DNA from 3 places in the Zooshikella ganghwensis genome. Region 2 is predicted to be linked to each of the others. Evidence: predicted binding sites of a transcription regulator. Region 2 holds the regulator's gene; each other region holds the start of a gene.
What was found. Region 2 encodes FNR, which switches genes on or off when oxygen is low (the NO sensors DNR and NnrR bind a similar motif). Its sites were predicted from a motif close to TTGATNTANATCAA; they were not measured.
Positions count from the first base shown of each region.

Region 1 (10,913 bases), on a different contig from region 2:
AAATACAACATTAACCACTTTGCATCATTCGAAGGGTATATCCTTCACTATTGATGAATATCTACAGCAAAGAATATACAAGGCTAATTCATGATTCAACTATAGCGCTCGTGTTTCGTAGTATGCTTGCTCAGAAATTTTATGATAATCCTTTACCTGTTTAGCAAACTGGGTGAATGATGTATAAATGCGTTTTGTGTAATCATTAGCTTCAGCTATCTCACTAACAACCACTTCCGACGTCTCTTTTAGCTTTTTCAGTACATCATCAGGCAATCGCAACAGGGTAACATTATACTTGCTTACTAACTGTTCTAATGCACTATTATTCCTAGCCGTGTATTCATCAAGCATGTCTTGATTAGAAGCTCGCACAGCTTGTTTGACAATTTCCTGCAAATCAGCAGGTAATGCCTCAAGTGCCTTTTTATTGAGAATGACTTCTAGCGTAGTACCTGGCTCATGCCAGCCTGGATAGTAATAATATTTAGCGGCTTTATATAAGCCAAATGCCAGGTCATTATAAGGACCTACCCATTCTGTTGCATCAATTGCACCCGTTTGTAGTGCAGTAAATAACTCCCCTCCAGGGATATTAACAGGCACCCCCCCTAGTCGTTTTAATACTTCTCCACCAAGGCCCGGTATACGCATTTTCAAGCCTTTCAAGTCTGCTGTTGACTCAATTTTTTTATTAAACCAACCCGCCATTTGTACCCCAGTATTACCTCCAGCAAAAGGCTTAAGATTGAACGGCGCATACACCTCATCCCATAGCTCCTGCCCACCTCCATAATGTAGCCAGCTATTCATCTCCTGAGCGTTAAAGCCAAACGGCACAGCTGCAAAAAATTGTGCTGCTTCAGCTTTCCCTTTCCAGTAATAGGCAGCGCCATGTCCCATTTCTGCAGTACCATTTGAAACAGCATCAAATACTTCTAGTGCAGGTACTAGTTCACCAGCCCCATATACCTTAATTTCCAGGCGCCCATTGCTCATAATTTTGACATTTTTTGCAAATCGCTCAGGTGCAGTGCCCAAGCCTGGGAAGTTTTTTGGCCAGGTTGTTACCATTTTCCAGTGTATCGTGCTTTTTTCTTCGGGCTTAACTACTTGGGTGCACTCTTTTTCAGACTGCTGAGAACAGCCCGCAACAGCAACCCCAACTGCACCTAAACTGGCTGCAGTCATAAAATCACGACGTTTCATTTTTATGACTCCCTATACTCTGCTCATTTGTACCCTTAGCTGAATGATGAGTTATTGTTATAGCTGTGAGGGTACTCAGTTTTATTTTTGCGTTTTTTTGCTATTTAGTCAGCACTGTTACTTTTATTATTGATCTACAGGCATTACTAACCTGCAAGTACTTTTAACCTACGAGACTCCTATCCCTTGGCGTCACTTCATATTAATTTACCTTGCTCAAAACAAAACAGGAAGTACACATTTCAACTTCCTGAAGGATATACCCAATGTACTGGGTATATCGAAAGATAGCTTGCTAGGGTCTGTTAATACTATTTGAATATCACCATCATAACCCTTCGGGCCGTGATTATGTTTCCACCTAGCCGTGTTACAAGTCATTTATGTAGAATGACTACCCGGCATTCATTCTGCTTTGATAGGCTAAAAATGTAACTTGCTAGGCGAAAAAATAGCCTACGGCAGTAGTAATTCAAATAGTGTAAACAGGCCCTAAATCACCTGTAGTTTTGCGTATGAAACCACCAACCACTTAACCCCTTCACGATCAAAGTTTACTTGTACACGAGCCTGTGCCCCTTGGCCTTCGTAGTTCAAAATAACACCTTCACCAAAAATACTATGCTCCACTCGTTGTCCAAGGGATAGCTCTGTATTGGGCACTGCACCTTTCATTGTTTTGCTTGTTAAAGAAACAGGACGAGAAATCTTAGTCGCCAGGCGTACTTCTTGTAGTAAGTCTTTTGGAATTTCTTTCAGGAAACGTGAGGGTCGATTCAAGTTTTCAGTACCATGCAGACGACGAGTCTCGGCATAGGTAAGATACAGTTGTTTCATTGCTCGCGTAATGCCGACATAGCACAACCGTCGCTCTTCCTCCATTCCATCAGCTGTTTCTAGTGACATAGCGTGGGGGAAAAGACCTTGTTCTAAACCTGCCATAAACACTAATGGAAACTCAAGCCCCTTGGCAGAGTGAAAGGTCATCATTTGCACACTGTCTTCATATTGTGCAGCCTGAGTTTCCCCTGCTTCTAATGCCGCATGATCAAGAAAAAGAGCAAGGGGACTTAACTCATCTTCACTATCCGGTATAGCTTCTACAGGATCAAACTCTCGGGTTGCAGTCACCAGCTCCTCTAAGTTTTCAATTCTAGCTCGACCCTTCTCACCTTTTTCTTTCCGGTGGTGTTCAATAAGCCCACTAACAGCAATCACATGATCTGTTAACTCATGTAATGGCAAGCCCCTTGTTGCCTGCTGCATTGTTTGAATCAGCGAATAAAACTGCTGGAGTGCATTGAGTGCACGGGCTGGCAACAACTTTCGTGTAATAACCTCTTGCCCTGACTGCCATAAAGGTATTTGCTGCTCTCGGGCTAAGTCGCGAAGGAGTTGGACTGTTTTTTCCCCAATGCCCCGAGCAGGAACATTAATAACCCGCTCAATAGCTGTATCATCAGCAGGGTTACTCAGCAATCGAAGATATGCAAGGGCATTTTTAATTTCAGCTCGTTCAAAGAAACGCTGGCCACCGTATATTCGGTAAGGAATACTGGAACGAAGCATTGCCTCTTCCAAAACCCGCGATTGAGCATTAGAGCGGTATAAAATTGCGATGTCTTTATAACTACCATGCTCATCAACCCAGGCTTGAATCTGCTCACTAATAAAGCGTGCTTCATCAACCTCATTATAGGCAGCATATACATTAATCTTGTCACCATCATCACCTGCCGTCCAAAGCTCCTTACCCAGGCGATCATTATTATTGGCAATCAATGCATTCGCTGCTTTCAAAATAGTATTGGTAGAACGATAGTTTTGCTCCAGACGAATGGTAACAGCGCTTGGAAAATCATTACTAAACTGTCGGATGTTTTCAATTTTCGCGCCACGCCACCCATAAATTGACTGGTCATCATCACCCACAGCCATCACACTGGCTTGCTGGCCCGCTAATACTCTAAGCCATGCATACTGCACCGCATTGGTATCCTGAAACTCATCAACAAGAATATGGGAAAAACGCTGCTGATAATGCTTAAGCAATTCCGGCTGCTTTAACCATAACTCATGGGAACGTAACAACAACTCAGCAAAATCCACCAGCCCACCGGCTTGGCATGCAGCTTCATAAGCTGTATACACTTTCAACCAGGTACGGGTTTGCAGATCACCATAGTCCTCAATATTTTCTGGACGCAGACCGTCGTCTTTTTTGCTATTAATAAACCACTGCACCTGTCGCGGGGGCCATTTGCTGTCATCTAACCCCATTTCTTTCATCAGTCGCTTTATCAAGCGAAGTTGATCATCACTGTCCATAATCTGGAATTGCTCAGGTAAACCTGCTAGCTGCCAGTGTGCTCGCAATAAACGGTGTGCAATACCATGGAAAGTACCAACCCACATGCCTCTTGCTGGAATATTCAGTAACGACTCAATACGTGAACGCATTTCGGCTGCTGCTTTATTTGTGAAAGTCACCGCTAACACGCTGTGGGCAGAAATGCCAACAGCTTGCACCAGCCAAGCAATTCGGTGTACCAATACACGAGTCTTGCCACTCCCAGCACCTGCTAACACCAATGCGGTATCTGCTGTCGTTGTTACAGCTTCACGTTGTGCGTCGTTTAAGTCATTCAGTATGTGTGAAATATCCATAAGCGGTGGAGAAAACCTTTAGCTACTTAGCTTGAATCGCCAGAAATCAGCCTATTTTGGCCTCTTTTACTCACATTGACCAGTTTCTTATGTAAAGAGTGCAGCATGACCTATAGCGTGATAATTGTCGTTTAATACAAGAATTTTGTAGTATTACTATACCCAAAACGAAGGGTTTTTAGGGGCGGCCGTCAAGCGATGAAGCCCCCGGAGCTTATATTAATAAGTGACTGGGGTGAAGAGCGCTGACAACAAACCCTAAAAATGATTCGTGAAGGGTATATACATTGTTAATAGGAATGAGTTTGATAATGCAGTCGAACAGCCTACTCAATCAAATCAGACAACAGTTTGCGGCATTAAGAAAGTCTGAGCAAAAAGTCGCTAGCTATGTGCTAAAACATCCATCTGAAGCGATCCATTTGAGTATTGCTGATCTCGCATTAGCCACAGAAGTGAGTGAGCCTACTGTTGTACGTTTCTGTAGAGCGATAGGTTGTAAAGGGTTTCAGGATTTTAAGCTACAGCTAGCCCAAAATCTGGCTCAAAACAGTAATTTTGGTGCCTATCGCATTCAGCAAACTTACACACCCGCTACATTAGAAACCGTTTTCGATAACACCATTGAAAGCCTATTAAAGGCTAAAAATACAGTTTCTGCCGCTATAGCTGAACAGGCTATTATCAGGCTGGCAAACAGTGAACGGGTTGAGTTTTACGGTTTTGGTGCATCAGGAATTGTTGCCCAAGATGCCCAACATAAGCTCTTTCGTTTAATTAAACATTGTGCGGCATATACAGACCCCCATATGCAGGCAATGTCTGCAGCCACACTGGGACCCGATGATACCGTGGTGGTTATTTCACAAACGGGGAGAACTGACGCATTACTACAAACGACACAGTTAGTAAAACAAGCATCAGCCAAAGTGATTGGTTTGTGCCCGGAACAAAGTCCTTTAGCACTCTTGGCTGACTGGGTATTAGATATTGGTATTCAAGAAGATACTGATCGCTATACACCTTTGTTATCACGTATTGCCCACTTAGTCGTCATAGATATGCTAGCAATGGGAGTTGCATTGACTAAAGAACCAGGCATTAATAACCAACTCAAGCAAATTAAAGAAAACTTAAGAAAGCTACGATTAAATAAAAAAGAGAAATAATTCACACTATTAAAATAGTTTCATAGGAAGTAGTATTAAACATTGATATTTACCACTTTTCTTCTTGAGGTTGTCACTTTAATTTCATAATTTCGTCATTTGAATATTGCATCTTACCAATAACGATACAACAGAAAGGTGCGGCTATGCGTATTGAAACAGCAGAAACTAACAATAATAATCAATTTTCAACGCAACACCCTGTTAAATCTAACCGAGAGAAATCTTCTCAGCGTTCTTTATTAGCGCGGAGGGCTATTGAAGACTACTTTGAAAACAAACGATTAAATTCGCTCATTGGTGATGACTACTGGGGAAAGAGTAATTAAAAACTAACATTAGCCATAGTACGCAAACTGAGCTAGTAACAATAGATGCCTACAGGCAACTATTGTTACGCATATTTATTAAGCAACACTATTGAGTAAAACACCTCTGTCCTTCGTACTGACTTTTTCCCAGTAATTCAAAATTGCCTGACTCAAAATAGTGCCTTCTGCACTAATAGGTGTCAAAAAGTCTACTAAACTATTAATATAACCAAACTCAATTAGCGACTGAGCATCAATCGTCGTGGCAGCTCTTTTTAATTTATTAAAAAGTTTTATTGTCTTGCTGGATTTTCCCTCATTCAGTCCATCCAGCTCATCCAATAAATTATTTTGTATCGACTGGGTTAAAGCATAAGCTAAAGCCTGGTTGATTAATATTGAAAACTGCTGCCGGCTAATAATTAATGAAGTTCTTGTTTCATAAATATCCGCATTATCACCTTCCTTAGCCAAATCAAACAGCTCATTAGTCATCAAGTCTGCACCAATGAGCCGAGAGGCAGGACCAATGAGTTGATTAAACTGGTAGCATGCCAATGTACGACTCAATAACCTTAATAAAGTTGGGTTATAATACCGGATATGTATCCAATGCTTATTAGGTAAAATAAATTCCAATACACGTTGTAAGTGTACAAAATAAGCTGCAATATCTTCTGTACAAAAAGCAAAAAAACCTAGCGGTTCCAGACATGACTTATTAAGAAGCCACTCATATAATGTGCTATCTGGCTCCAGTTTAATCAGGTAAGGTGCTTGTGCAAACAAATCTTCTGCAGGTGTCCCTCTGAATAAAGATTCACACTGAGGGTTGAAGTTATCATCAAGCTCCCATATTTTGTCAGGTAATTCAGCTTCGCAAGCTGAGTCTAATACAAAATACAGGTTATCTGCCCCCTCTTCTTTTATTGCTGCAGACATCTTATCCCGATAGGCTACGAGCAGCATTACTCCCTCCGTTGGCATTTTATGCGTGTTTGCTTTTATTTGATCATATTATCCGCAAACAGAATTTGGTTTGATCCTTTTTACTTTTCTTATTGATCTTTACTTATATACTAGCCATAACGTACTTCGTACGATCATCACCTTAGCCTAGCACAACTTATAAACTACGCCATGTCAAGTAGTGAATCTAAATCCACTTTCAAAAGCTATATGGTATCAGCTCACCCTACTCTCTACGAGAATCAAGGTTACTCATCACTGATACACAATACCTATATTTACCACTATTTTATTTAAAAAATTTTATACGACCTCGCACAAGCATAGCTAAATTTAATATATAAGACATTATACGTATATTATAAAAAACATACTACTCAGATAAGTGGTAGAATACACTGGATTAAGCAATATAAAAGTAAGCTATTAGACTACTCCAGGCTTGGACACATTACTCGCTGATTCTTCAACGCCAAAATAAAACGAATGTTTTATTTTGGCGTCCTATGATTTATTTAAAAGCCTGCTAGAAGAATAAGGTAATTGAATACCCTAAAGGAATTGCACATAAAATATGTGTGTGATGGTTAGCGATTACACTCATGCAATGTATAAATTATTGGAAATATTTTATCCAGTTACAATCAGTCCCGGCTCCCCATACCAATAACCATTGCATTCATCTTCAGCCAAATTACTTAAAGTCTCAGTACTATCAAAACGACCATTTAAAGCTTGTTGCGCAGCATTTATCACTTCTAACGTACCTTCGAGTTGAGGTGAAACCCTAACGATATCAACCCCAACGTCAGCCAAAGTATTTATTAATGGTAACAAATTACACTTTTTACCTGATAACGTTTGAATACCATTGAGTGTAAATAACTGGTCTTTTTCTCTGGTTTGAACGCTCAGCCCTTCCGGATCATCCAAGCAATTACGCTGACAATTGTCTTTTTGTACACCTTTCGCTCTTGAAGAAAAACACCTGGCAGAAAATGCCAATGGTAACCATCCATAACTAAAAACTTCGACTTCAGGGCGTGCCTGCTGCGTCTTATCAAGCTCAAGCAATGTCTCTTTAATCTGTTGCCCGGACATTTCAACTGGTGGTACCCAACGAGTCAGCCCTTTATCCAATAATACAGACAAGCTTAGATGGTTATAAATATTGATACTGCTACCTATCACAAAAGGAACTTGCATTCGTGCGAGCAAAGCAACGGCAGACATATCATTCGCCTCAACCGTTATCCCCGCATTGCAGACTCGCTCAATCAATTTATAGTCACTATTTGCACAGACTAATGCCAAACTGGATAAATAAACCTGCTTCCCTGCAGCTTGTAAGTTTTTTCCAATAGCCAGCCAATCCTCTAGTGACAGCTCATTACGCTTAGCACATACCGTCTCGCCAAGATAAATATCGTCTACGGCACTTGGCGCTATTTGCTCATAAAAATGGATGACCTTTTCTTTTGCCCAGTAAAAAGGTATTGCAGACAAAGATAGTTTCATATTATTTCTTACTGCCATGGCCGAGAGTAAGCTCCTAGTGTTGTTTGTACACCCTCAGACAGCTTACATAGCTGTTGAGCCCACTGCTCCTGTACTAAAAACTTTTCAGGGTTAGCATTAAGCTGATCAATGGCTTCGCGCCAAATGCGCACAACATTGGCCACATAAGCAGGGCTGCGTTGGCGCCCTTCGATTTTTACTGCTTTCACACCCATTTGATAAAGCTCAGGCAACAAACTCAGTGTATTCAAGCTGGTTGGCTCTTCTAGCACATGAAAGGTTTCCTGATTGACTTGAAAGCGTCCCTTACACAAAGTGGGATAGCCTGCTGGCTCATCCGGTTGATAACGATCGATAAGAACACCATTTAGGCGAACATCAAGGTGTTGCTCCTGAGGCTCCCAACGCACATGATGGGCAGGTGAACAAGCGCCATTTTTATTAGGTGACTCTCCCGTTAAATAAGACGACAAGTGACAACGTCCTTCAGCCATAATACATAAGCTACCAAATGCAAATACCTCAATATCAACAGGTGAGTTGGCTACCACTTGGGCAACCTGCTTGGCAGACAGTACTCTGGGCAAAACAGCTCGTTTAACAGCAAATGTCTCCTGATAAAAGCTTAATGCTTGAGGATGCGTTGCTGAGCCCTGCACTGATAAATGTAATGGTAAGTGAGGGTAGTGCTGATGTGCATATGCCATAAGCCCTATATCAGCAATGATTAATGCATCAACATTCAGTGATGCTGCTTTATCAATAGCCTGCAACCATGGTGCAATTTGTGCCCCTTGTGGATAAGTATTCAATGCCAGAAAGACTTTAGTACCTTGTTGTTTAGCAAACTGAATACCTTCCTCCAACTTTCCTGTGGAAAAGTTCAAACCCGGAAAGTGACGTGCATTGGTTTGGTCACGAAAGCCAACATAAACGGCATCGGCTCCATGAGTAACTGCTGCTTTTAGGGCAGGCAAATTACCCGCTGGACACACAAGCTCTAACATATACATACCTCAAGCAGCAGGAAAATGTTCAGCAAAGTAACATAGTCTGCCCACACTACAGTTGATTGATATCAACGCAATTCTTTTACGGGTTTTCTAGATTGAAGCACTATTGATGACAACGAAGATAACCATTACTTACCATGAACTTACTGTTTACAGCTCTTGAGAAGCATGCAGCACTCTTAACAAAACCTGTGCACTTATGCCCCACAATGATACAAACACATGTATTGGAGAAGCTTCTCAACCATTTATTGAGTTCAGTTATTGATGAAGGGGAGCTCGACTTTCTTGAAGATCAGTGGATTGAACTTAAGCTGCTAGATTGCGATTTAAGCTATTTTTTAGGCTATAACTCACAAGCTCAACGTTGTCTTGTGCAAGATAAAGGAGCAGCAGACGCCAGCATCAGCTGCAAATTAACTGATGCCATCTTACTGATAACACAACAGGTTGACCCTGACACATTATTCTTTCAACGGCGACTTTTACTGGAAGGCAATACAGCGCTAAGTCATGGCTTCAAAAATATACTCGACACTGTTGAGCTTGACCAACTTGGCTTTCCACTTAGCCACGGTATTCAGTTGCTGTCTAGAGCCTTCCCTCAACCACAGACTTAATTCTCCAACTTAATAAAAGCCAGCTTTACTCTTAAATTAAGCCAATAAAACACCGTAGCCCACTCATTACCATAACGTGCCTGGGCTACCAATATACTTGGTATCATTCCCAAGAATACAATACCCAAATAGCCGCTCACTAAATCATAGTAAGAAAACGTTCTATAAAAAATATACTGTTGGGAAAACTCCGCATATGTTGCGTAAATTGCCGTTATAACTGCAACTAAACAAACACTAAAAATACGCCACTTTCTTAAAACACTCAAAATATTAATACCCAGCGTTAAAACAATAAACCCCATTGCTAAAAAATGACCTAATTTATCCCCCCCAGGAAACCTATAAACTCGATACAGAACATAAGGCAGAGCGCCTTGTTCCGCACAATAAATAATCCAAACAATTAGGCAAGAAAGTACAAAAAAACCAAACTTAATCATGAATATTTATTATTGAATGTATTTCGGTACGAAAAAATATTTTGATGTGCATATTTCAGAAGAGTAGATTCGCACCATAGAAATAACAATTAAATTACTGCTTAATTATTACTCATAACAAAGATTATACTTTCAAAAACAACAACTACACATTAAAGTAACACCTAATCCCCCTTTCAACCCATAGGGAAAATAACAGACAGACTTTATGAGCTTATTTGACGTTAACACAGTACGGCAAGACTTTTCAGGACTTCACCATACAGTGCATGGACACCCTTTAGTTTATTTTGATAATGCCGCTACAACCCATAAGCCAACGAATGTTATAAAGGCTGAGATGGATGTTTATCAACAGTGTAATGCCAACGTTCATCGTGCCAGCCACTACCTAAGTAGTATCGCTACCCAGCGCTTTGAAAATGCCCGTCATAAAGTACAACACTTTATTAATGCCAGTCGACCCGAAGAGATTATCTGGACTAAAGGTGCAACTGAAAGCTTAAATTTGATTGCACAAAGTTATGCTTTATCCACCTTACAAAAAAACGATGAAATACTCATATCACCGCTCGAACATCATGCGAATATTGTTCCCTGGCAAATAGTTACTCAACAAACCGGCGCTCAGCTTAAAGTTTTGCCACTTAATAATGCACTACACATTGATACTCAGATAGTACAACAACACATTTCTAAAAAAACACGATTACTTATCCTGACGCATGTATCCAATGCACTAGGAGTCATCAATGATGTTGCTGCTCTTTGTAAACTCGCCAAACAACATAACATCATAACAATCGTAGATGGTGCACAAGCTGTCGGGCACTTTCCCATTGATGTACAACAGCTAGGGTGTGATTTTTACGTTTTCTCAGGTCATAAAATGTATGGTCCAACAGGTATAGGAGTGCTTTATGGTCGCTTTGACTTGCTTGAAGCTATGCCCCCCTGGCAAACAGGTGGTGAAATGATCCAGCAAGTCAGTTTT
Region 1 is NZ_JAEVHG010000009.1:151,894-162,806, reverse strand. It holds gene KHS79_RS14165 (TRAP transporter substrate-binding protein) at 100-1,209, opposite strand; gene uvrD (DNA helicase II) at 1,702-3,876, opposite strand; gene KHS79_RS14155 (MurR/RpiR family transcriptional regulator) at 4,188-5,045, shown strand; gene KHS79_RS14150 (PA3496 family putative envelope integrity protein) at 5,192-5,374, shown strand; gene KHS79_RS14145 (DUF4123 domain-containing protein) at 5,453-6,325, opposite strand; gene KHS79_RS14140 (U32 family peptidase) at 6,956-7,861, opposite strand; gene ubiU (ubiquinone anaerobic biosynthesis protein UbiU) at 7,852-8,850, opposite strand; gene ubiT (ubiquinone anaerobic biosynthesis accessory factor UbiT) at 8,994-9,476, shown strand; gene KHS79_RS14125 (VanZ family protein) at 9,473-9,919, opposite strand; gene KHS79_RS14120 (SufS family cysteine desulfurase) at 10,128-10,913, shown strand, end outside.
Region 1: the regulator FNR is predicted to act here: its motif matches at 8,912-8,925, upstream of ubiT (ubiquinone anaerobic biosynthesis accessory factor UbiT).

Region 2 (10,913 bases):
CCATTTTGTAAGCGCAGTGATACTTATCGCGATAGGCGTGTACAGCTACTGGTCACAGCATACTCCTGATGATGCCTTTTGGATTACACTCGCGGTCCTGGTGGTTACCTGCCCTTGTGCACTTTCACTCGCCACCCCAACTGCACTCACTGCAGCTACCGGAAAGCTCTACCAGCAAGGGATATTAATTACTGGCAGCCGCGTCTTAGAGTCACTGACTCATGTGAACCATATTGTTTTTGATAAGACAGGTACGCTTACCGAAGGAAGGCTTACTCTGGAGCAAGTTATTCCCACAAGTAAGACATTGTCGGCAGAGGCAATCCTGGATTATGTTGCTGCGCTTGAGGCCCACTCTGAACACCCAATCGCTAAAACGTTTGCAGAACGAACAACTCCGATTCGTGCACTAGATGTCACAAATCATCCAGGGTATGGTATTGAAGGCAGTATCGCTTACCCTCTAACAAATATGCATAGTAAGCGCATCGAAACACAAGCAGAACAGCGATACCGGGTTGGTAAACCTGCATTCATTTGCTCATGGCTAAACATTCCCTTACTTGAGCCTCCAGAACCAACAGGACAATGGCTTCTCTTTGCCAGTAGAAAAGAAGTGTTAGGCTGGATAAAGCTGGCAGATACCCTCCGGCCAGATAGCGCCCGCACCATTAGTGGTTTACACCAGCAAAACATGCAACTTAGCTTGCTTAGTGGCGATCAATCACTTGTCGTTAAGCGTGTTGCAGAATCCCTGTCAATATCATCCTGGCAAGCTAATATGACGCCAGAAGATAAGCTTGTCCAACTAAAAACTCTGCAAAAACAGGGTAAAAATGTATTAATGGTCGGCGATGGAATCAACGACGTCCCCGTTCTTGCAGCTGCAAACGTATCAGCGTCATTGGGGTGTGGTAGCGATTTAGCCCAAAATACCTCTGATATTGTCCTGCTAAACAACCAGTTAAGCAGTCTCCTCACGGTATTTGATACTGCCAAACAAACCCGTAATACTATTCGAGCCAATTTAATCTGGGCACTGAGTTATAATATTGTCGCTTTACCTTTAGCCGCTTGTGGTATTATCCAGCCCTGGATGGCCGCCATTGGTATGGCAAGCAGCTCACTGCTTGTTGTCGCAAATGCTTTACGTTTGACGCGAACAACCAGCTCTCTGAACATCAGCACTGCTCAAGCTCAACCATCTCAAATACCACCTTTGGAGACTGTCCCCTGATAAGAGAACAAGTGTATTTATGGACATTATCTATTTACTTATTCCTCTCGCACTCATTTTTGTAGCTGTTGCTGTGTGGGCGTTTTTCTGGGCAGTTGATGATGGACAATATGATGACTTAGAAAGCCCAAGCCATAGCATCCTTTTTGATCAAGAACCTTCTGCTCAAAAAACCACAACATCAATATCAACATCAGAAAACAAAGCGAATGATTGACGCTAGTAGTTTCACCACAGCCTTCCTGCTAGGGGTATTTGGCGCAGGTCACTGCCTAGGCATGTGTGGTGGTTTAATGGGAGCACTTGCACTATCAACTCCCTCAGGAAGCTCTTCAAGCATTTATCTTGCACTTTTTAACTTAGGCCGAATTATCAGCTATGCCCTGGCCGGTTTATTACTTGGCTCATTGGGTTGGGCTATTCAGTCGCTAGGGCTGGGTACAGGCCTACGCACTGTAGCCGGACTGTTATTAGTTGCAATGGGGCTATACCTGGCAAACTGGTGGCGTGGATTAACCTATTTGGAAAAGGCTGGTGGACGTCTTTGGCAGAAGATTAAACCTCTCACTCAAAAATTCATGCCTCTTAAATCATTCAAACACGCGTTTGTTTTGGGTGGACTTTGGGGATGGTTGCCCTGTGGACTGGTGTATAGTTCACTAACCTGGGCTGCTGCCAGTGGCAGTGCCTGGAACGCTGCTACCTTAATGATGGCCTTTGGACTAGGTACACTTCCTGTCATGATAGCCTCAGGTTTATTTGCTCAACAGCTTCATCGTTTGCTCAATAGCCATGGTGTTCGCCAGCTATTGGGTATTTCTGTTATTCTTTTTGGTTGCTGGACTATACCCGGCCCTCACCAAGCTTGGCTTATGTCAATTACTCAATCATTATTACCAAATAATGACACCCCCATTACACATCATATGTCGCATTAGTTGTTTTAACTGGCACCTAGCTAGATTGCGCTTGATGCACATCAAGACAAACCACACCAAACGTACCTAAACTGACCTCCTGAATATGATTAGGAGAGGCAGCTTTAATTATGGTGCAAGCGCTTGAGTGGGACAGTCAATTGATTCACCGCTACGCAGTAAACGGTCCAAGGTATACTTCGTACCCTACTGCCGTTGAATTTACTGCACCATTCTCTGAGGTTGACTATTTGAATGCTGCAAAGCAAAGCAAGCAGCTAAATACACCTCTTTCACTTTATTTTCATATACCTTTTTGCGCTAATATTTGTTACTACTGCGCTTGTAATAAAGTTGTTACAAAGCAACGTTCTCAGGCTGTCAGTTACATTAAAAACCTGATTCGCGAAATGCATTTTCATGCAGAATATTTTGGTCAACGAGAAGTAACACAATTACACTGGGGAGGAGGAACACCTACCTACTTAAGCTTAGAACTTATGCAACAGTTAATGGAAAAAACAAACGATTATTTCCAACTTGTTGATGATGCGAGTGCTGATTACTCAATAGAAATAGATCCAAGAGAAGCTGACTGGGCAACGATGGGCCACTTGCGTCAGTTAGGCTTCAATCGAATTAGCCTGGGAATTCAGGATTTTAACCCTGTCGTGCAACAGGCAGTAAACAGAGTTCAAACCGAAGAAGAAACATTAGCAGTTATTGATGCTGCCCGTACATTAAGTTTCAAGTCAGTGAACGTAGACTTGATATATGGGTTACCTCATCAAAACACTCAAAGCTTTTTGACAAGCTTAGATAAGGTCCTTGAACTGGCACCTAATCGTCTCTCAATCTTCAATTATGCACACCTCCCTGAGCGATTTAAACCACAACGTCGTATCAGTGAAAAAGACCTACCCTCACCAGCTGAAAAGCTTTCTATTCTGAAGCACACCATTGAGCACCTTATCAATGCTGGTTACGTGTATATCGGGATGGATCACTTTGCACTGCCTGATGATGAGCTGACAGAAGCTAAAGTCACAGGGCAACTGCACCGTAATTTTCAAGGCTATACGACGCATAAAGCGTGTGACTTACTTGGTTTAGGCTGCTCTGCAATCAGCCAGGTTGGTGATACTTACTGGCAAAACCACAGTAAGCTAGATAACTACAGCCAACAGGTCAATCAAAACACCTTTCCATTTCAGCGTGGCTTTGTTTTATCTACAGAAGACTCACTGCGAAGAGAGGTCATCAGTCAGCTGATTTGTCACTTTGAGCTAAACACTCAGCAAATTGAGCAGCAGTTTGGGATTGATTTTAACCGGCATTTTGCTTACGAGCTAGACGCTTTACAACTGATGGCAGAGGATGGCTTGCTGACTATTAATGAGGATAATCTTACTGTTAACCCAAAAGGCCAACTATTAATTCGCAATATATGTATGGTATTCGACCAATACTTAACCAGAAATAATGAAACAACACGCTTTTCAAAAGTAATATGAACGCATCTTAGTAATTCCCGTTGGAGTTTTTAGTAGTTTCCCCTACAATAGCCTCTAATCAGATACTAGCATTAAACATATATGACGACGGAAGTTGATTAGAGGCCCTCACAGCATGACGTCGAAACCTACTGTAAAACACTTAAATCAGGTGGCCTGTAAAGACTGTGCCCTGCAGCCTCTTTGCCTGCCTATTGCTTTAAACACTGAAGATATTGATTTACTTGATAAAATTATCAAGCGGGGACGCCCTTTGCGCAAGGGAGAACACCTGTTTCTTGAAGGAGATAAGTTTGCTTCGATTTATGCCGTTCGCTCTGGCGCGCTAAAAACCTATACCTCTACTAATGACGGTGATGAGCAAATCACAGGCTTTCATTTGCCTAGTGAGTTAGTAGGAATGAGTGGTGTTGACAGTGATGCCTATCCTGTTTCTGCCCAAGCTATTGAAACTACCACTGTTTGTGAAATTCCATTTGATCGTTTAGATGAGCTTGCGGAATCTTTGCCTGAGTTACGCCGCCAATTAATGCGCATCATGAGTAAAGAGATTCGTGAAGATCAACAAATGATGCTGTTGTTAAGCAAAAAAAATGCTGATGAGCGTATTGCTACTTTTTTAGTCAATCTGGCAACACGGTTTAGACGTCGTGGGTACTCCTCTCAGTCCTTTCGACTTCCCATGTCCCGCAATGAAATGGGTAACTACCTAGGGCTTGCTGTTGAAACAGTCAGTCGCGTTTTCACCCGCTTCCAAAAAAATGGCTTAATTGTCGCTAACGGTAAAGAAGTCAAAGTTGTTGACCCTATCAACTTATGCTCTTTAGCAGGGGGAAAGCCTGTTGAAGTTAAAAAAAATGGCAGCACTGACACCTAACAATAAGTAACCCGCTCCTCATGATTTTTGACGAATATTACATTAAGTCACTGATTCGTAGTGTACATGACTGGCCTGCGCCTGGAGTTATCTTTCGTGATATAACTCCTCTTTTCCAGTCACCTAAAGCGCACCGTATGGTCATCGATAGCTTGATACAACGCTATGTTGACACAGAAATAACCCATATTGCTGCCCTTGATGCGCGTGGTTTTTTGCCCGGAGCGGTTATCGCCTACGCACTGAACAAGCCACTCGTATTGCTTCGTAAACAAGGTAAGCTTCCTGCAGAAACTGAAACTGAAACCTATGACCTAGAGTATGGACAAGCTACCATTGAGGTGCAGCGCGGAGCTCTGGATCCAGGTAATTCTGTCTTGCTTATTGATGATTTAATTGCAACAGGTGGAACTCTACTCGCTGCCGCTACATTAATCAGGCGTTTAGGTGCTCACGTATATGAAGCCGCAGCGATTATTGATTTACCTGACTTAGGTGGTAGCACAAAGCTGCAAGATGCCAATATTCCAACGTTTACACTCTGCGCATTTTAAGTTTTAGCCGCCCCCTATCTCAACCCAAAGTCGATCCTGCCAGGCGAATCGCCTGGTAGGAAGCTGTTTTCCAGCTTTTTAATAAGCAAAACGGTCATCGTATCTTTTGGCAAACTAGCTCCATACCATCCAAATCTTCACCTTTCCGTCATACTTTTGTCTTTAAAAAAACATACTTGTTTGAATAATTGACACCATCATCCAGAGAGGTCATGGCTAAAATAATGCTGTTTGATTTACAGGAGTAAATTCAATGGCTAGTTTTGCTATGCACATGAGCAAAAATCATAAACTCAATACGTTACAGTGACTTTTTTAAAAAATAGGCTAGGTTAATGGGAAAGGTAATTATAAAAACAAGTTATTACTTTCCATAAACAGCCCTATCTGTAGATTGGTCAATATTATGCATGGCTTCCCATATAGATTTTGGGCTGCGATAAGAGAGTGAGACCATGGGAATCTGTCCAGATGAACTTCGCCACTATGTTATTAAACCCACATTAGACTATATCGATATGTGGTCCCCTTTTGCCGAAAACCTGTTGCTGGGCACAGCAGCTCAAGAAAGTGGTTTAGGCTTCTACTTAAAGCGTCATAAGCAACGTTCATTAGGCATCTACTGTATTACACCAATGATGCATAAAAATATTTGGGACCGGTACTTAGTTAAGCACTCAGACTTAGCGAGTAAAATTCGTGGATTGGCCAGCCAGCACGAGTTTCTTGCTAATCCTCATGCCGAACTTGCCACAAATTTATCATATGCTACTGCAATAGCTTGGTTAATATATAAGCGAAACCAAAATTTTATTGAGTCTGAGCCTAGTAACATTTATATGCTAGCCAAATGCTGGCGACGTTTTTATCATGTTAGACCCCAAGCCCATCTAGAATCTTTTATACAGCATTATCAGACTTTAATTTTAAATAACAGCGAAGCAGCATAACTGCTATTACGGGGACTGATCCATGCATATTTTAATTGCACCGGATTCATTTAAAGGATCGCTGACAGCCTTAGAAATATGTCAAACATGCACCTCTGCAATTCACTCAATAGCGCCTAATACTCAAATTACTTCATTTCCCCTTGCAGACGGTGGTGAAGGGACTGTTGATGCCTTTGTACATAATGCTGGGGGACAAAAAATCAACCTGACAGTGACTGGTCCATTAAATAAACCTGTTGATGCCTTTTACGGTATTTTGGCTGACAATAAAACCGCTATTATTGAGATGGCAAGCTGCGCTGGACTTCCTCTTCTTACCCCAGAGCAACAAAACCCACTTTATACCACAACTAAAGGTGTTGGGGAGCTTATACTCAATGCGCTCGATAGACAGTGCAATAAAATCATTTTAGGGCTGGGGGGAAGTGCAACCCATGATGGTGGTGCAGGCGCTTTAAGTGCTTTAGGTTACGAGTTTCTTGATGAGCATCAACAGCCTATTCCTGCCGGGGCCGAAGGCTTACTTAAGCTATGCTCTATTAACACTGCCAACTTAGACCCTAGAGTTGAAAACACCGAGTTTATCATTGCGAGCGATGTAAAAAACCCTCTTTTGGGAGAGCATGGTGCAGCCAGTGTATTCGGGCCTCAAAAAGGCGCAACCCCTGAAATGATTCCGACTCTGGATCGTGCGGTCAACAACCTTATTCAACGACTCGCCCAGCAGTTTGATATGCCTGCTGCTGAGATCATTCAACAGCCAGGAGCTGGCGCAGCAGGGGGAATGGGAGCGGGATTACTGACTAGTTTGTCCAACGCATCAATTCATTCAGGCTTCGAAGTCATCGCTCAACACTTAAACTTAACCGATTTATTTAAACATGGTGACCTTGACTTAGTGATCACTGCAGAAGGACAGATCAACCAGCAGACCTCTCAAGGGAAGCTTCCTGTAGGCGTAGCCAAACTTGCCAGTCAGTACAATATCCCCGTCATTGCCCTCGTCGGTAGTATTGGTAAAGGTGCTGAGCTTACACATGAACAAGGTATCACCAGTATTTTTAGTATTATTAACCAACCTATGCCTCTTGAGCATGCTGTCACGCATGCTGATGAACTTCTTCACCAAACCATGCGTGAAATTTTCCGGTTAGTGCGAGCTTTTCATACCGAAAAAGCTTCTGGTCAAAAGGGCTGATAACTTTTTTAAAAAGTAAAAGTTAAAGATGGGTTGCAAACTCAACGTTCTTTATAACTAGCGATTCATCGCTTGCTGTTGGTCCGCACAACGAATACAGCGCGCAGTATAAGGCATGATTTCCAGCCGGGCCTCAGGAATAGCTTGGCCACAGTGCTCACAGGTGCCATATTCATCCTCATCTATGCGCTGTATTGCCTGCTTGACTTGGCGAAGCTCTTGCACCGCCTCATGCCCCAGTGCCTCCATAACTTCATCGTTCTCACGCTCTTGAGCCTGTTCAGACCAGTCTTTATTCGCACTTTGTTGCATGTTTTGTTTAATCCGCTCAATGCGCTGCGTTAGCTCATTTTCTCGCGTTTTCAACCGCTGCTTTAGTGAGTGATAATCCATTGACTTTCTCCTTAAAGTCTCCTGCTTACCTTCAAAGCTAGAAAAGAAGTGTATTAGCCAGCTATCACGTAAAGCTTGTAGGGCTACTTATCAGCTTAAAAGGGTTTCTGTATAATGTACGGCTATTTGTCAGCTTGGAAGTAATGTAAACACCATGACACACCTGCCCCCCCATCAGCAAATCAATATAAACAAACTACAAAAACGTCTGCGACGCGAAGTCGGACGCGCTATCGCTGATTTCAATATGATTGAAGATGGTGATGTAATTATGTGTTGCCTGTCTGGGGGCAAAGACAGTTATACCATGCTTGATATCTTACTCAACCTGCAAAAATATGCACCTGTTGGGTTTGATCTCATTGCCGTTAATCTTGACCAAAAACAACCAGGCTTTCCTGAGCACATTCTGCCCGATTACCTGAAAAGCTTAGGGATAAACTACCGAGTTGTAGAAGAAGACACTTACAGCATTGTCAAAGAAAAAGTGCCCGAGGGGAAAACGACCTGTGCACTTTGCTCCCGTTTACGCCGCGGCATTTTATACCGAACGGCAAAAGAGGTGGGAGCGACCAAAATAGCTTTAGGTCATCATCGTGATGATATCCTAGAGACCATGCTATTAAACATGTTTTATGGTGGAAAATTAAAAGGCATGCCTCCCAAGCTAGTCAGTGATGATGGTCAGCATATGGTCATTCGCCCCCTAGCTTACTGCCGAGAAAAAGACATTGAAAAATACTCATCTGCAATGAACTTTCCTATTATCCCTTGTAACCTCTGTGGCTCTCAGGAAAACCTACAGCGTAAAAATATAAAAGCGATGTTAAGACAGTGGGATAAGCAATTCCCTGGAAGAATTGAAAGCATGTTCAGTGCTTTACAAAGCGTCGTACCTTCTCATCTGGCAGACACAAACTTGTATCCCTTTAAGCATATCAACGCAGATGGTACACCTCGTGAAGACGGTGATCAGGCATTTGATCGCCCCCAAATTAACCCTTTTCACCAAAGCAAGTCAGACAGCAATGATACTACCGTAGAAGCCGTCAAGCTCATTCATCCCAATTAAGGCATCAGCCACTCTTAATAATCATGGCAGTTTAATGGTGTTCATTAAGCTGCCAGTCATACTGATAGCTTATATCACCTTGGTACTGCCTTAATTGAGTGCCTAAGCCTTTTTCAGCGTAACGTATCAGATGAGCAATAATTTTTGCCTCACTGCGACCGAAATCATCGTTATACCAATCATATATCTTTGATAAAACTAGCTCCTCACGTTGCCAACTGACGCCTTTAGGCTGATTGATAAAGCGCTTTGCCGCCGTGTCCAACTGCTGCTCAATAAGCTTCGCTGTTAGCGCTTTAGGTTGTAAATCCGGACAACCTATGCTGGCACAATTCACCACATAGTGAATACGTGGATCTTGCCAAATAGGCCTTAAAATTCGATGCTCAATATCGTTGAGTGTAAGAGATTGATCAGAAATGGTCACAATAGGGTCATCCCAGGGACCAAAGCTAAAAAAACCTTCTCCTAGCTTGGTTATTGAAGTAACAGGGTAATGCTTCAGCACTAGCTGGACTGTTAATGCATTATACAGATTAACCCAGTAAGCAAACTGCTCATTAAGGTTGTACTGCCGTGGATCTATCCGTTTAAGCTGATTAATATAGTTCGTAAGTAACAAGCTACCCTGCTTAGCTGCTGCTTGGTAGTTCAGCAAATAAATATTTTTTTCTTTATCAAGCACTAAATACTGATCCAGAAAGTTCTGCCATAACTGGTGATCTATCTTGCTGCTACTTTGGGTGGCTTTATCCCAGTATGCCCAATAATCTGCTTTAGGAGCAGCATACACGATAGGTATTAGCCAAAAACTCAATAGTGTGATCAGTAAACGTATAGTAAACATAGCGTCATTTATACTCATTAGCTTATTGCAAAGCTCTTTACCCTTTGCCATCTTGTTTTTGCTTTACACCTCAGTAGAAGCTAAAGCGACTCACTCCCATAATCACTTTGACCCTTATCTTTACTGAAAAGTATTCATTTTCATAATTTACATGACCATGACAGTGTAATAACTAGAAACATTCGTATTAGCTATAGAGACTAAAAACACAGTTCATACGTTATTTCATTTTGAAAATTATCATATAACCTTCAATTTTTTCTTCTTATACTTTACTTGGCAAAAGACCATAATAAAAACAAGGAAATAATAAGGGCTGTTGCTATCAGGCTAAACATGTTGTGCTGTCGATACATCAAGGATAAGTGTATTGCATAGCCTGGTTAAGCAACACGTTCAAGGAGGAACCTTATGAGAATAATGCATGTCATTGGGTTAATTATTCACCCACAAAAAGAATGGCAAAAAATACGGCTGGAGTCGACATCGATTCCCCGCATTTATCTTACTTACATCTTTTTACTCGCCGCAATACCAATACTATGTAATTACATTGGCACCACACAGATTGGCTGGTATTTCAACCCAGATAAAGTCATTAGATTAAGTTCAGATAATGCCGCAACAATAGCCATAATGGGCTATCTCGCATTACTTGGTGGTGTTTTTGTTGTCGGGCTGCTGATCCATCAGCTATCACAGACCTACAGTGCATCAACCTCGCTGGCGCAATGTGTTGTGTTTTCTGCCTACACAGCAACCCCCTTATTTGTTTTAGGAATTGCCGGTTTATACCCAGCCATTTGGGTATACCTTATTGCCGGTATTATCGCAGCAGCCTACACCACTTACTTACTCTATGCAGGGCTGCCTATTGTTATGAATATTCCTAAGGAGCAAGGGTTTTTCTTTGCAAGCTCAATCCTTTGTGTTGGCTTGGTCGCATTTGTATCGCTACTCGTTATTGCCGTTTTACTATTAGCCACCGGGATTGGACCAGGCGTCAACCTATTACTATAAAAACAGGGCTAAACTAGAATGCGTTGGCTAGGGTGTATAAAAAACGATATAGTGTTATTAGTACATAATGGTCTTTACCATAACAATAACCAAGGATATAACGCGAGCCACTTATAATAACACACTATCGCTTTAAACATATGCCCTACCAAGCCATTGCCCAAAGAATTAATTCATTACTTAAGCAGGCAGAAACACACTATCAGTGTTATTTTGCTTTTCCTGAGTTTTTTTTAGATTTGCGTGGCAGTGTTGCTGGGCAAGCGAATTGGCAAACCAACACATTACGCTTTAATCCAGCACTTCTTCAGCAGCATACTGAACATTTTCT
Region 2 is NZ_JAEVHG010000001.1:655,174-666,086, reverse strand. It holds gene KHS79_RS02990 (heavy metal translocating P-type ATPase) at 1-1,237, shown strand, start outside; gene ccoS (cbb3-type cytochrome oxidase assembly protein CcoS) at 1,257-1,454, shown strand; gene KHS79_RS02980 (sulfite exporter TauE/SafE family protein) at 1,447-2,175, shown strand; gene hemN (oxygen-independent coproporphyrinogen III oxidase) at 2,286-3,668, shown strand; gene fnr (fumarate/nitrate reduction transcriptional regulator Fnr) at 3,784-4,545, shown strand; gene KHS79_RS02965 (adenine phosphoribosyltransferase) at 4,566-5,099, shown strand; gene KHS79_RS02960 (hypothetical protein) at 5,555-6,049, shown strand; gene KHS79_RS02955 (glycerate kinase family protein) at 6,072-7,250, shown strand; gene KHS79_RS02950 (TraR/DksA family transcriptional regulator) at 7,308-7,643, opposite strand; gene ttcA (tRNA 2-thiocytidine(32) synthetase TtcA) at 7,798-8,715, shown strand; gene KHS79_RS02940 (DUF547 domain-containing protein) at 8,747-9,613, opposite strand; gene KHS79_RS02935 (Yip1 family protein) at 9,974-10,582, shown strand; gene KHS79_RS02930 (SprT family zinc-dependent metalloprotease) at 10,723-10,913, shown strand, end outside.

Region 3 (10,913 bases), on a different contig from region 2:
ATTTACCACTTTTCCAGTTGTAATATATTTTTTTATAGGGGCAGGCTGAAACACACATGCGCCAGCCACGACATTTATCTTGGTCGATCAGCACAACGCCATCTTCTTCACGCTTATAAATCGCGCCGCTAGGACAAGAGGCGACACAAGCAGGATTTAAGCAGTGCTCGCATAACCTTGGTAAATACATCATAAATGTATTTTCAAATTGCCCATACATATCAGCTTGAATTTGTTCGAAGTTTTTATCGGCTCGTCGTTTGGAAAATTCCGTACCTAATATTTCTTCCCAGTTAGGACCTGATGTTATTTTTTCCATGCGCTGCCCACTGATTAATGAGCGGGGACGCGCAGTAGGTGGGTGGTTGCCTGATTTAGCTTGGTGTAAATGCTGATAATCAAAATCAAAAGGCTCGTAATAATCGTCAATTTCAGGCAATGCAGGGTTTGCGAAAATATTGGCCAGTATTTTTCGCTTGCTACCCATTTTGGGTTTAATCTCGCCATTGCTATGGCGTTGCCAGCCACCTTGCCATTTTTCCTGATTTTCCCACTGCTGGGGATAGCCAACACCTGGCTTGGTTTCGACATTGTTAAACCAGGCATACTCCATACCTTCGCGGGAGGTCCAGACATTTTTACAGGTTACTGAGCAGGTATGGCAGCCAATACATTTATCAAGGTTGAGCACCATGCCAATTTGTGCACGTATTTTCATGATTTTGACTCCCGTTACTCGTTATCTAGCCAGTCGACATGATGCATTTTTCTCACGACAACAAATTCATCGCGATTGCAACCAACCGTACCGTAATAATTAAAACCATACGCTTGCTGGGCATAACCACCAATCATGTGAGTGGGTTTCATTACAGCGCGGGTGACAGAGTTATGAATACCTCCTCGGGTTTTAGTTAATTCTGATCCAGGGGTATTGACGATTTTTTCTTGGGCGTGATACATCATGGCCATCCCTTCAGGCACACGCTGAGAGACAACAGCACGGGCAGAAATAGCACCGTTAATATTGAACACTTCAATCCAGTCGTTATCCTCAAGACCAGCTTTCTGGGCATCTGTTTCACTTATCCAGACGATGGGACCACCGCGGGATAGTGTCAGCATCAGTAGGTTGTCAGAGTAAGTGCTGTGTATACCCCACTTTTGGTGAGGCGTAATCCAGTTTAATAAAATTTCTGGATGTCCATTGGCTTTTTGTTGATAGACGTCTTCTATCGTTTTTAAGTTAATGGGGGGTTTATATAAACACTGGGTTTCACCAAAGTCGCGCATCCATTCATGGTCTTGATAAAATTGTTGGCGGCCTGTGAGTGTACGCCAGGGAATGAGTTCGTGGACATTGGTATAGCCAGCATTGTAACTAACGTGCTCATCCTCTAAACCAGACCAGGTAGGTGAAGAAATAATTTTTCGCGGTTGAGCTACCACATCATGAAAGCGAATTTTTTCATCAGCTTTGGGGTTAGCTAAATGAGTGTGATCTCGCCCTGTAACTTTACTTAGTGCAGCCCATGCTTTGACGGCTACCTGACCATTTGTTTCAGGTGCAAGTGTTAAAATAACTTCAGCGGCATCAATCGCACTATCAATTTTGGGGCGTTGATGACGAGGGCTGTCTTCGGTATAGGTATGATTGAGCTTACTTAATAATTCAACTTCAGTTGTGGTATTCCAGGAAATGCCTTTACCACCATTACCTAATTTTTCCAGTAAAGGACCCAGTGACGTGAAGCGATTATAGGTATTAGGATAATCACGTTCTACGACAACCATATTAGGCGCCGTTTTTCCAGGAATTAATTCGCACTCTTTTTTCCACCAGCTTTGGACGCCAAAGGGTTGCGCTAACTCAGCAGGTGTATCATGTAAAATAGGTACAGTGACTAAGTCTTTTTCAACACCTAAATGACCTTCAACCACCTGACTGAATTGCTTGGCAATTCCTTTAAAAATATCCCAGTCACTGCGCGCTTCCCAGGCAGGATCAACCGCTTTGGTAAGAGGATGAATAAAGGGATGCATGTCTGAGGTATTTAAGTCATCTTTTTCATACCAGGTGGCAGTGGGTAATACAATATCGGAATACAAACAGGTGGTGGACATCCGAAAATCAAGTGTTACCAGTAAATCAAGTTTGCCCTCAGGAATTTCATCATGCCAAGTGATATCCTCCGGTTTTTTACCACCGGTTTCACCCAGGTCTTTATTCATCAATCCATGGCGAGTGCCTAATAAATGCCGAAGCATATACTCATGGCCTTTCCCTGAGGAGCCTAATAAATTTGAACGCCAAATGAAAAGATTTCGAGGATAATTTTGAGGATTATCGGGGTCCTGGCAGGCAAATTTTAATTGACCTGAATTTAACAGATTACATGTGTAGTCTATTGGATCTTGCTGTTGTGCAAATGCTTCGCGCATTAATTGGAGTGGATTAGTACCAAGCTGAGGGGCAGAGGGCAGCCATCCCATACGTTCAGCGCGACTATTAAAGTCTATTATCGATGCTTGCCATTTTTGGGGATCGGCTAAGGGCGACACTACTTCTGACATCTGAAGTTTTTCGTAACGCCACTGGTCAGAATGATTGTAAAAAAAGGAAGTACCATTCATTTGACGAGGTGGACGCTGCCAGTCTAAAGCAAATGCCAGAGGTAGCCAGCCAGTTTGTGGTCGAAGTTTTTCTTGCCCTACATAGTGAGCCCAACCTCCACCACTTTGCCCCACACAGCCACACAGCATCAGCATATTAATGAGACCACGGTAATTCATATCCATGTGATACCAGTGGTTTAATGCAGCCCCCACAATAATCATTGAGCGACCTTGGGTTTTATCTGCTGTACGGGCAAACTCTCTGGCGATGCGAATGACATCTGCTCGAGGGACACCGGTAATTTTTTCTTGCCAGGCGGGGGTGTAAGGAATGTCACTGTCATAGTCACTGGCAGTGTTCTCATCGTGGTAACCATTATCAATACCATAATTGGCTACACTTAAATCAAACACGGTTGCAACTTTGACTTGCTTGCCATCCGCTAAGGTGACACTTTTAACAGGGACTTTTCTGGCAAGCAGCTCTTCATGCTGAGTATGTTGAAAGTAACCATGTTCGTGTTGTTGGCCACCAAAATAAGGAAATAAAACCTCAGCAATTTCGTCGTGACTGTTTTTCAAACTTAATAATAATGTCGTTTGCTGACCTGTTTGACTATTCGTGGGTTCAATATTCCATTTGCCTTGCTCTCCCCAGCGAAAACCGATAGAACCATTGGGTGTTACGATTTGCTGTGTATCCTGATCAATACCTACGGTTTTCCATTCAGGATTATTTTTCTGTTCTAAATTATTCGCTAAATCAGATGCTCTTAAAAAACGGCCTTGAATCAATGCTGGTTTATCATTCTGCTTATATTCATCGAGAATAACCAGCATTGGCATATCGGTATAACGTCTAACATAGTCTGAAAAATAGGTACTGGGCTGCTGTAAGTGAAACTCTTTCAAAATAACGTGCCCAAAGGCCATTGCTAACGCAGCATCTGTTCCTTGTCGAGGTGCTAGCCAACTGTCGGCAAATTTTGAGCATTCGGAGTAATCAGATGTGATGACACAGGTTTTTGTGCCTTTATAGCGAACTTCAGTAAGAAAGTGGGCATCTGGGGTGCGCGTTTGAGGAACGTTAGAACCCCAGACAATAATATAGTTAGCGTTATACCAGTCAGCGGCTTCAGGTACATCAGTTTGTTCACCCCATATCTGAGGAGACGCAGGAGGTAAGTCACAATACCAATCATAAAAACTAAGACAGTTGCCACCAATAAGCGACAAATAGCGTGCACCCGCTGCATAGGAGACCATAGACATAGCAGGGATAGGAGAAAAACCTGTGATACGGTCAGGACCATACTGTTTGGCCGTGTAGACATTAGCGGCAGCAATCAGGGTATTGACTTCTTCCCAACTGGCACGCACAAACCCACCCATACCTCGTTGTTGCTTATAGCTTTTTGCAGAGCTGGGATTTTCGACAATGCTTTGCCAGGCATTAACAGGGTCAGAATGCTGGTTTAATGCATCGCGCCAAAGTTGTAATAATTGTTTGCGAATTTTAGGGTATTTGAGACGGTTTGCACTATACATATACCATGAATAGCTGGCTCCGCGAGGGCAGCCCCGAGGTTCATGGTTTGGCAGGTCAGGTCGAGTTCTTGGGTAATCAGTTTGCTGAGTTTCCCATGTGACAAGGCCATCTTTAACATAGATTTTCCAACTACAAGACCCTGTACAGTTTACTCCATGTGTAGATCGAACAACTTTATCGTGTTGCCAACGACGACGGTAACCATCTTCCCACTGGCGATTGGCGGTGCTGGTTTCACCATGACCATTCGCAAATGTTGATTTTTTTTGTTTGAAAAACAGTAACCTGTCAAGAAAATGGCTCATTCTGAACTCCTCAACGGCAGGCTTAAAACGTCATTCCAAGGTATATATCGCCACCTGCAAAAATAAATGGACTCATTGCTTGGCTGATATATTGGCGGTGTTATTAATTTTTTGAGTACTAAAAAAAACGGCATTACGGTTAGTTATTAAGTTTTTTATAAACAATGAAAGTCAGGTATTGTGTCTACCTGTCGCTGACTTTTTAAATAATTATTTTTATCCCTGAGCAACAATATAACTGTGATTGTATGGGGCTAGTTAAGTAAGAAGTTGATATACGTCAAAAGAGTTTATTGGCTGAAAATTAATGGCTATGGCGTTATACCCCATAATAGGTAGGGTACAGTTATTCAATTTAAGTGAATTCAAGTGGTTGACTCGAAATTTGAGTCAGAAAATGAATGTAACGAGCGGCTAGTGGTTTTTTGGTGGTATATCCTTTGTCATATACCCATAGCGAATGGTATAGAAGCCAAACGCTCTTTGCGGCAGGTACTCGTGTCACGTAAATAGGAAATCACATGATACTGCAGAAACTAAGAAAATCGATCACTTTTCGCATGGGTGCACTCATGGTGATGTTAGTGATGCTGACGCTTATCACAATATCTTCCTCCTATTTTATTTCAGAAAGTACTGATCAGGATGCAGCTGCTGTCAATATAGCCGGCTCATTACGTATGCAAAGTTATCGGTTATTGAATCTGGTTATGCGTAATGCAATAGAGCGTCAAACCAGTCAGTCAGTCTATCCGCTTATAGAGGAGTTTAGTCGCAGTTTGACGGCACCTGCTTTATTACAGGAGGTTAAGGGAGAAACGACAGCTCTCAGTAAACAGTATCACGTTGTGAAGCAGCAGTGGTTCTCGGATATCAAAAAGCAAATTGAGAAAGAGACTTATTCTTGGAACTCATTACAACTAAATTTTTTGCAACATAAAATAGAAAGCTTTGTGGTAGAAATTGATAAGCTCGTACATTTGTATCAACGGCTGGCGGAAAAGAAAATAGATACATTACGTTTGGTTCAGATTATAGCGTTGCTTGCAACAACATGTTTAGCCTATTTTTCTGTAAAAATTTTTCAGCAACATGTTGTGCTGCCTTTACAGCATCTAACTCATTGTGCGCATAAAATAGGCTTGGGTAATTTTTCGCAAAATATCAAAGTAAGTCATGATGATGAGTTGGGATTGTTGGCTAAAACAATAAATAAAATGTGTGTCGATATTTCTCAAATGTACGCTAAATTAGAACAACGTGTTGAAGCTAAGACTAAAGCATTAAATCAAAGTAATCAGTCATTAAATTTTTTGTATCAGGTTGCACGAGACATTAATGAGAAGAGTGAAGGCCACAATTTTTTCAAGCAGTGGCTGGAAAGCTTGGCAAGAATTATTAATGTGAATGCTATTGATCTTTGTTTAAAAACGATAGATGCGCAAATTCCCTACGAACACTATAAGACACATACGATTGAAAATGCTTGTCTTCCTTTAGATTGTGAAGAATGCATGCATTCAGAACTGACCCTCTCATCAAAAGATGGTTGTACCAAAGTGCGATTTCCTTTAATAAAAGATGGTAATAATTATGGCGTATTAGTGTTTACTATGAGTGAAAATCGTGAGTTACAACCCTGGGAGGAGCAATTAATCAATTCATTTGCCAGTCAGGTTGCGGTGGCACTTAGCTTGCGAGGTCAATTATACCAGGAGCGACGTATAGCGTTAATGAATGAACGAACAGTGATTGCTCGTGAGTTACATGATTCTTTAGCACAGGCGTTATCTTATTTAAAGATTCAGGTTACTCGGTTAAAACGCGCTTTGCCAACGGAGGAGCAGCCTTCTCATATCAGTGATATTGTCATTGAGCTGCGAGAGGGAATTACCTCTGCGTACCAACAACTTCGGGAGTTGCTAACAACATTTCGATTGCAGATTCCAGAAAAAGGATTACAGGCGGCTTTAGCTCAAACAGTGAAGCAGACTTACGACCAACATGCTGGCTTTGAAGTTCAACTGGATTATCAGATACAACATTTACCACTTACACCGAATGAAGAAATTCATCTTTTGCAACTGATTCGTGAAGCGATGCAAAATGCAATACATCATTCTTTAGGCAATAAATTATTGGTGTCGTTGGTTGTTAATGATGATCAACATATAAAAATTTCTGTGATAGACAATGGGGTGGGAATTAGTGAATCTCCTGAAAAATTAAATCATTATGGTTTGGCTATCATGAGAGAACGCAGTCGGCATTTAAAAGGTGTGTTGGAGATTAAGCGGTTAGAGCAAGGAGGAACGGGTGTTTTCTTTGAGTTTATACCATTTTGCCTTCAGGAAAAGGGGTGATGTGGTGCTTTATAGCCTGCTTTGAGAAAGTGTACTCTCAAAGCAGGCTATAGGGGGACTCAAAAAATGCACTATTTCTAGAGTAAACTAAGGGTTATAAAACTCTCCATTTTTACGTAAATAAAACCAGTAATTGATGACTACGCAGATAGCATAAAATATTGCGAAACCAATTAAAGCGACTTCAGGCGTAGTGGCAGTGATTTGCTCACCTATTACTTGCGGAATATAAAATGCTCCATAAGCAGCTATTGCAGATGTCCAGCCCAGAACAGGACCCGCTTGCTCTTTAGGGAAAACGATTGCAATGGTGCGAAAGGTGGAACCATTTCCTATGCCTGTTGCGGTGAATAGAGCAAGGAATAAAATAAAAAAGGGCACAAAGTAATTTTCAGGTGTTGCTGAATTATATGCAGCTTGCATGTAATAGGCGACACCTAGTGCACTGACAACCATAATAATTGAGCAGAATTGCGTTACTATTGCACCACCTACCTTGTCTGCTATCCAACCACCGACAGGACGAATGAGCGCACCAATAAAGGGTCCCATCCATGCATACATGAGTGCACTTGGACCATTAGGGTTTACGGTATCATGGGTCATCTGGCCGTCAGTCATAATATGGCTATAACCAAATATGACTTTGATCGCTAATGGAAAGGCTGCTGCAAAACCAATAAAGCTGCCAAAGGTCATGGTGTAAATGATACTCATAATCCAGGTATGCTTATTATTAAAAATCTTATATTGCCGTGACAGGCTGGTTTTTATTTGTCCAGGCAAACTTTTCAAGGCAAACACGGTCACAGTGATAATACCAATGAGAACAATTTCTTTGGGAATCCCCCAGCCAGAGCCATTTGCAGTTTCTGGCAGCATCAGCCATAACCCAACACCAGCGGTTAGAAAACCGATAAGAAACATAAAGGTTATCTTGGTAAATGCACTTGATGCATTGCCTATGTCTGGTGATACTTCAGGAGTACATAAATTATTCATACCAAACCAGCCTAAAAAGGCCAGAGGAATAAGTAGCAGCAGCCAGACGTAGCCAGCATTTTGAATCCAGGTTTCTGAGCCTGCTGGGATTTTTCCTATCAGGGTTCCTGAGCCGTTAATTAATACCATTGGCTCACCGCCTAATGTACCAAAAGCACCAAAGGTCATAAATAAAGGAACAATAATTTGCATTGTTGTTACACCAAAATTCCCTAGTCCCGCATTGAGACCCAGGGCAAGACCTTGCTTTTTTTTAGGAAAGAAAAAGCTAATGTTTGACATTGAAGAGGCAAAATTACCCCCACCTATTCCAGATAAAAGTGCTAAAAGCTGGAATACCCAAAGCGGAGTATTTTTATCTTGCAGGGCCATTCCTGTTCCTAAGGCCGGAATAATTAACAACGCCGTCGTAAAGAAAATAGTATTTCGACCACCACATAAACGAATAAAAAAACTACTCGGTATGCGTAAGGTTGCACCTGTTAAGCCGGCAATAGCCATCAGGGTAAAAAGTTCCGCTTTAGCAATAGGAAAGCCTAGGTTCAACATTTGAACTGTGATAACGCCCCAGTATAACCAGACTGCAAAGCCACACAGCAATGATGGAATAGAAATCCAAAGGTTTCTTGTTGCAATATTTTTTGCTGATGCTTCCCATTGCTGGGTATCTTCAGGGTTCCAGTGTGTTATATCTGTCATAGTGATCTCCCCCACTCATGAGGCGTGACGAAATGTAAACTCACTATGAGAGGATGGTAAGTAAGGGACAATGCCCAGGAATAGGTAGACTGCATGTATTATTTTTTCAATATAAGACGGTTAGATTTTTGTATTAGTAAGGGCTTAAGTAAACTGTATGACAGTATGTAGAACAGGATATGTTTATTTGATAACATGAAATACAAAAATAAAAATACCAATTAAGAGGTATAAAACTATTTACATAAGGGATAAAGCAATTTATCCACTATAATTGGTATTTAGCATAATGCTGACACAGATCAAAGGTTTATCATCGTTTGAGTGAAAGCGATTATGCGAATTTTTGATGATATTAATTATATACCCAAAACGAAGGATTTTTAGCGGGGCTAGTCTGGTCTGTAACGATTCGTGAAGGGTATAGCTATTATAGAACTACTTAGAGACCAACGTAATGTCTTCTGAAGTTGCTACTATTTTAATGGTCGATGACCACCCTTTATTTAGAAAAGGGTTAAAACAATTACTTGAGTTAGAAGATAGTCTACAGATTATTGGTGAGTTTAGCCGCGGGCAAGATGCGCTTGACATGGTCAAACATAGTGAGCCTGACCTGATTTTGTTAGATTTGAATATGCAAGGGCTTGATGGTATAGAAACACTTCGAATGATGCGTAATCAAGGTGTGACTGCACGAATTATTATGCTTACGGTCTCTGATAATGAGGCTGATGTTATTCAGTGTATACGAGCAGGTGCAGATGGCTACTTACTAAAGGATATGGAGCCTGAAGATATTCTCGATAAAATAAAGCAGGCTGTTCTTGGTAAAATGGTGATTAGTGAGCGTTTAGCTGAAGTGTTAGCTACAGCGCTTCGTAAGCCCGACCAGACAGATGAAAATCTTTTAGCTTCTTTAACCAGTCGTGAATATGAGATATTAATGCGAATTGCCCAAGGGTATAGCAATAAAACAATTGCGCGTGAATTAGGTATTTCTGATGGAACAGTGAAAGTGCATGTGAAACATTTATTAAAAAAACTTAATATGCGTTCACGTGTTGAAGCAGCAGTGTGGGTAATTAATAAACAAAAAAGAAGTTAATAGTTGACTGAAGCGAGTTATCCATAAGAATCTTGGCAAGGAAACGTAAATGAGTTGTTGTGACCAACCTGGATTAATCTCTGTTAATGATGCCCTCAATAAGCTGTTAGCGGCAGTTAAGCCTCATGCTGAATATGAGGAGCTTCCACTGCCTCAAGCATTACATCGTTATCTAGCGCAACCTATCTATGCTCTAATGGACAACCCTGCTTGGCATAATTCTGCTATGGATGGGTATGCAGTTAGGTTTGCAGATTATCAGTCAGGTCAACCTTTAACAGTCGTTGGTACTGCGCTGGCAGGTAAGCCATATACTAGATCTGTTGAAAAAGGGCAATGTGTACGCATTATGACTGGAGCCCCCATACCAACTGGAGCAGATACAGTCATTATGCAAGAGCAGTTGTGTGATAAGCGTTCTGATAAAGTCATATTTTCTGGAGAGGTGAAGCAAGGTGATCACGTTCGCTTAAAAGGTGAAGATATAAAGCAAGGAAAGATATTATTACCCGCAAAACATCAATGCTCGGCAGCAGATATTGGCTTTTTGGCAGCGCAAGGTATTTCAACTGTCACCGGTTATCGACAGTTAAAGGTTGGATTATTATCTACGGGTGATGAACTTAAAGCATTAGGTACAACACTCCATTTGGGGGATATTTACGATAGTAATCGCTACATGTTGAATGCGTTACTTTCGAATATGGGATGTGATGTTCATGATTTTGGTATTATTGCTGATAATGTTCAATTGATAAAAGACACTTTAATTAAAGCAAATAACCAGTGTGATGTTATTATCACCTCAGGAGGTGTTTCTGTTGGTGAGGCTGATTATATTAAAGATATTATTAGTGAGCTGGGTGAATTACACCTTTGGAAGGTAGCGATTAAGCCAGGTAAACCTTTCGCATATGGCTGGCTGTCAAACGCTTTGTTTTTGGGATTACCGGGTAATCCGGTATCTGCTTTGGTTACGTTTTACAAATTGGCATTACCAGCGATGGTAAAAATGACGGGTGGAGAGTATCTTCCTCCAAACTATTTATGTGCAACACTTACACACCCATTGAAGAAGCGACAAGGCCGTACAGAATACATCCGTAGCCATTATACATCGAACAATGAAGGTGAGTTATTAGTAACACCAACAGGGAAGCAGGGAAGTGCAATCATGTCATCTTTAGTAGGCGCTAACTGTTTTATTGTGTTAGATGAGAACCAAGAAAGTATGGTGGCTGGTGAAAAAGTAATGATTGAAGTATTCCAAC
Region 3 is NZ_JAEVHG010000002.1:299,323-310,235, reverse strand. It holds gene narH (nitrate reductase subunit beta) at 1-718, opposite strand, end outside; gene KHS79_RS05140 (nitrate reductase subunit alpha) at 733-4,470, opposite strand; gene KHS79_RS05135 (histidine kinase) at 4,992-6,833, shown strand; gene KHS79_RS05130 (MFS transporter) at 6,921-8,534, opposite strand; gene narL (two-component system response regulator NarL) at 8,992-9,642, shown strand; gene moeA (molybdopterin molybdotransferase MoeA) at 9,692-10,913, shown strand, end outside.
Region 3: the regulator FNR is predicted to act here: its motif matches at 4,741-4,754, upstream of KHS79_RS05140 (nitrate reductase subunit alpha).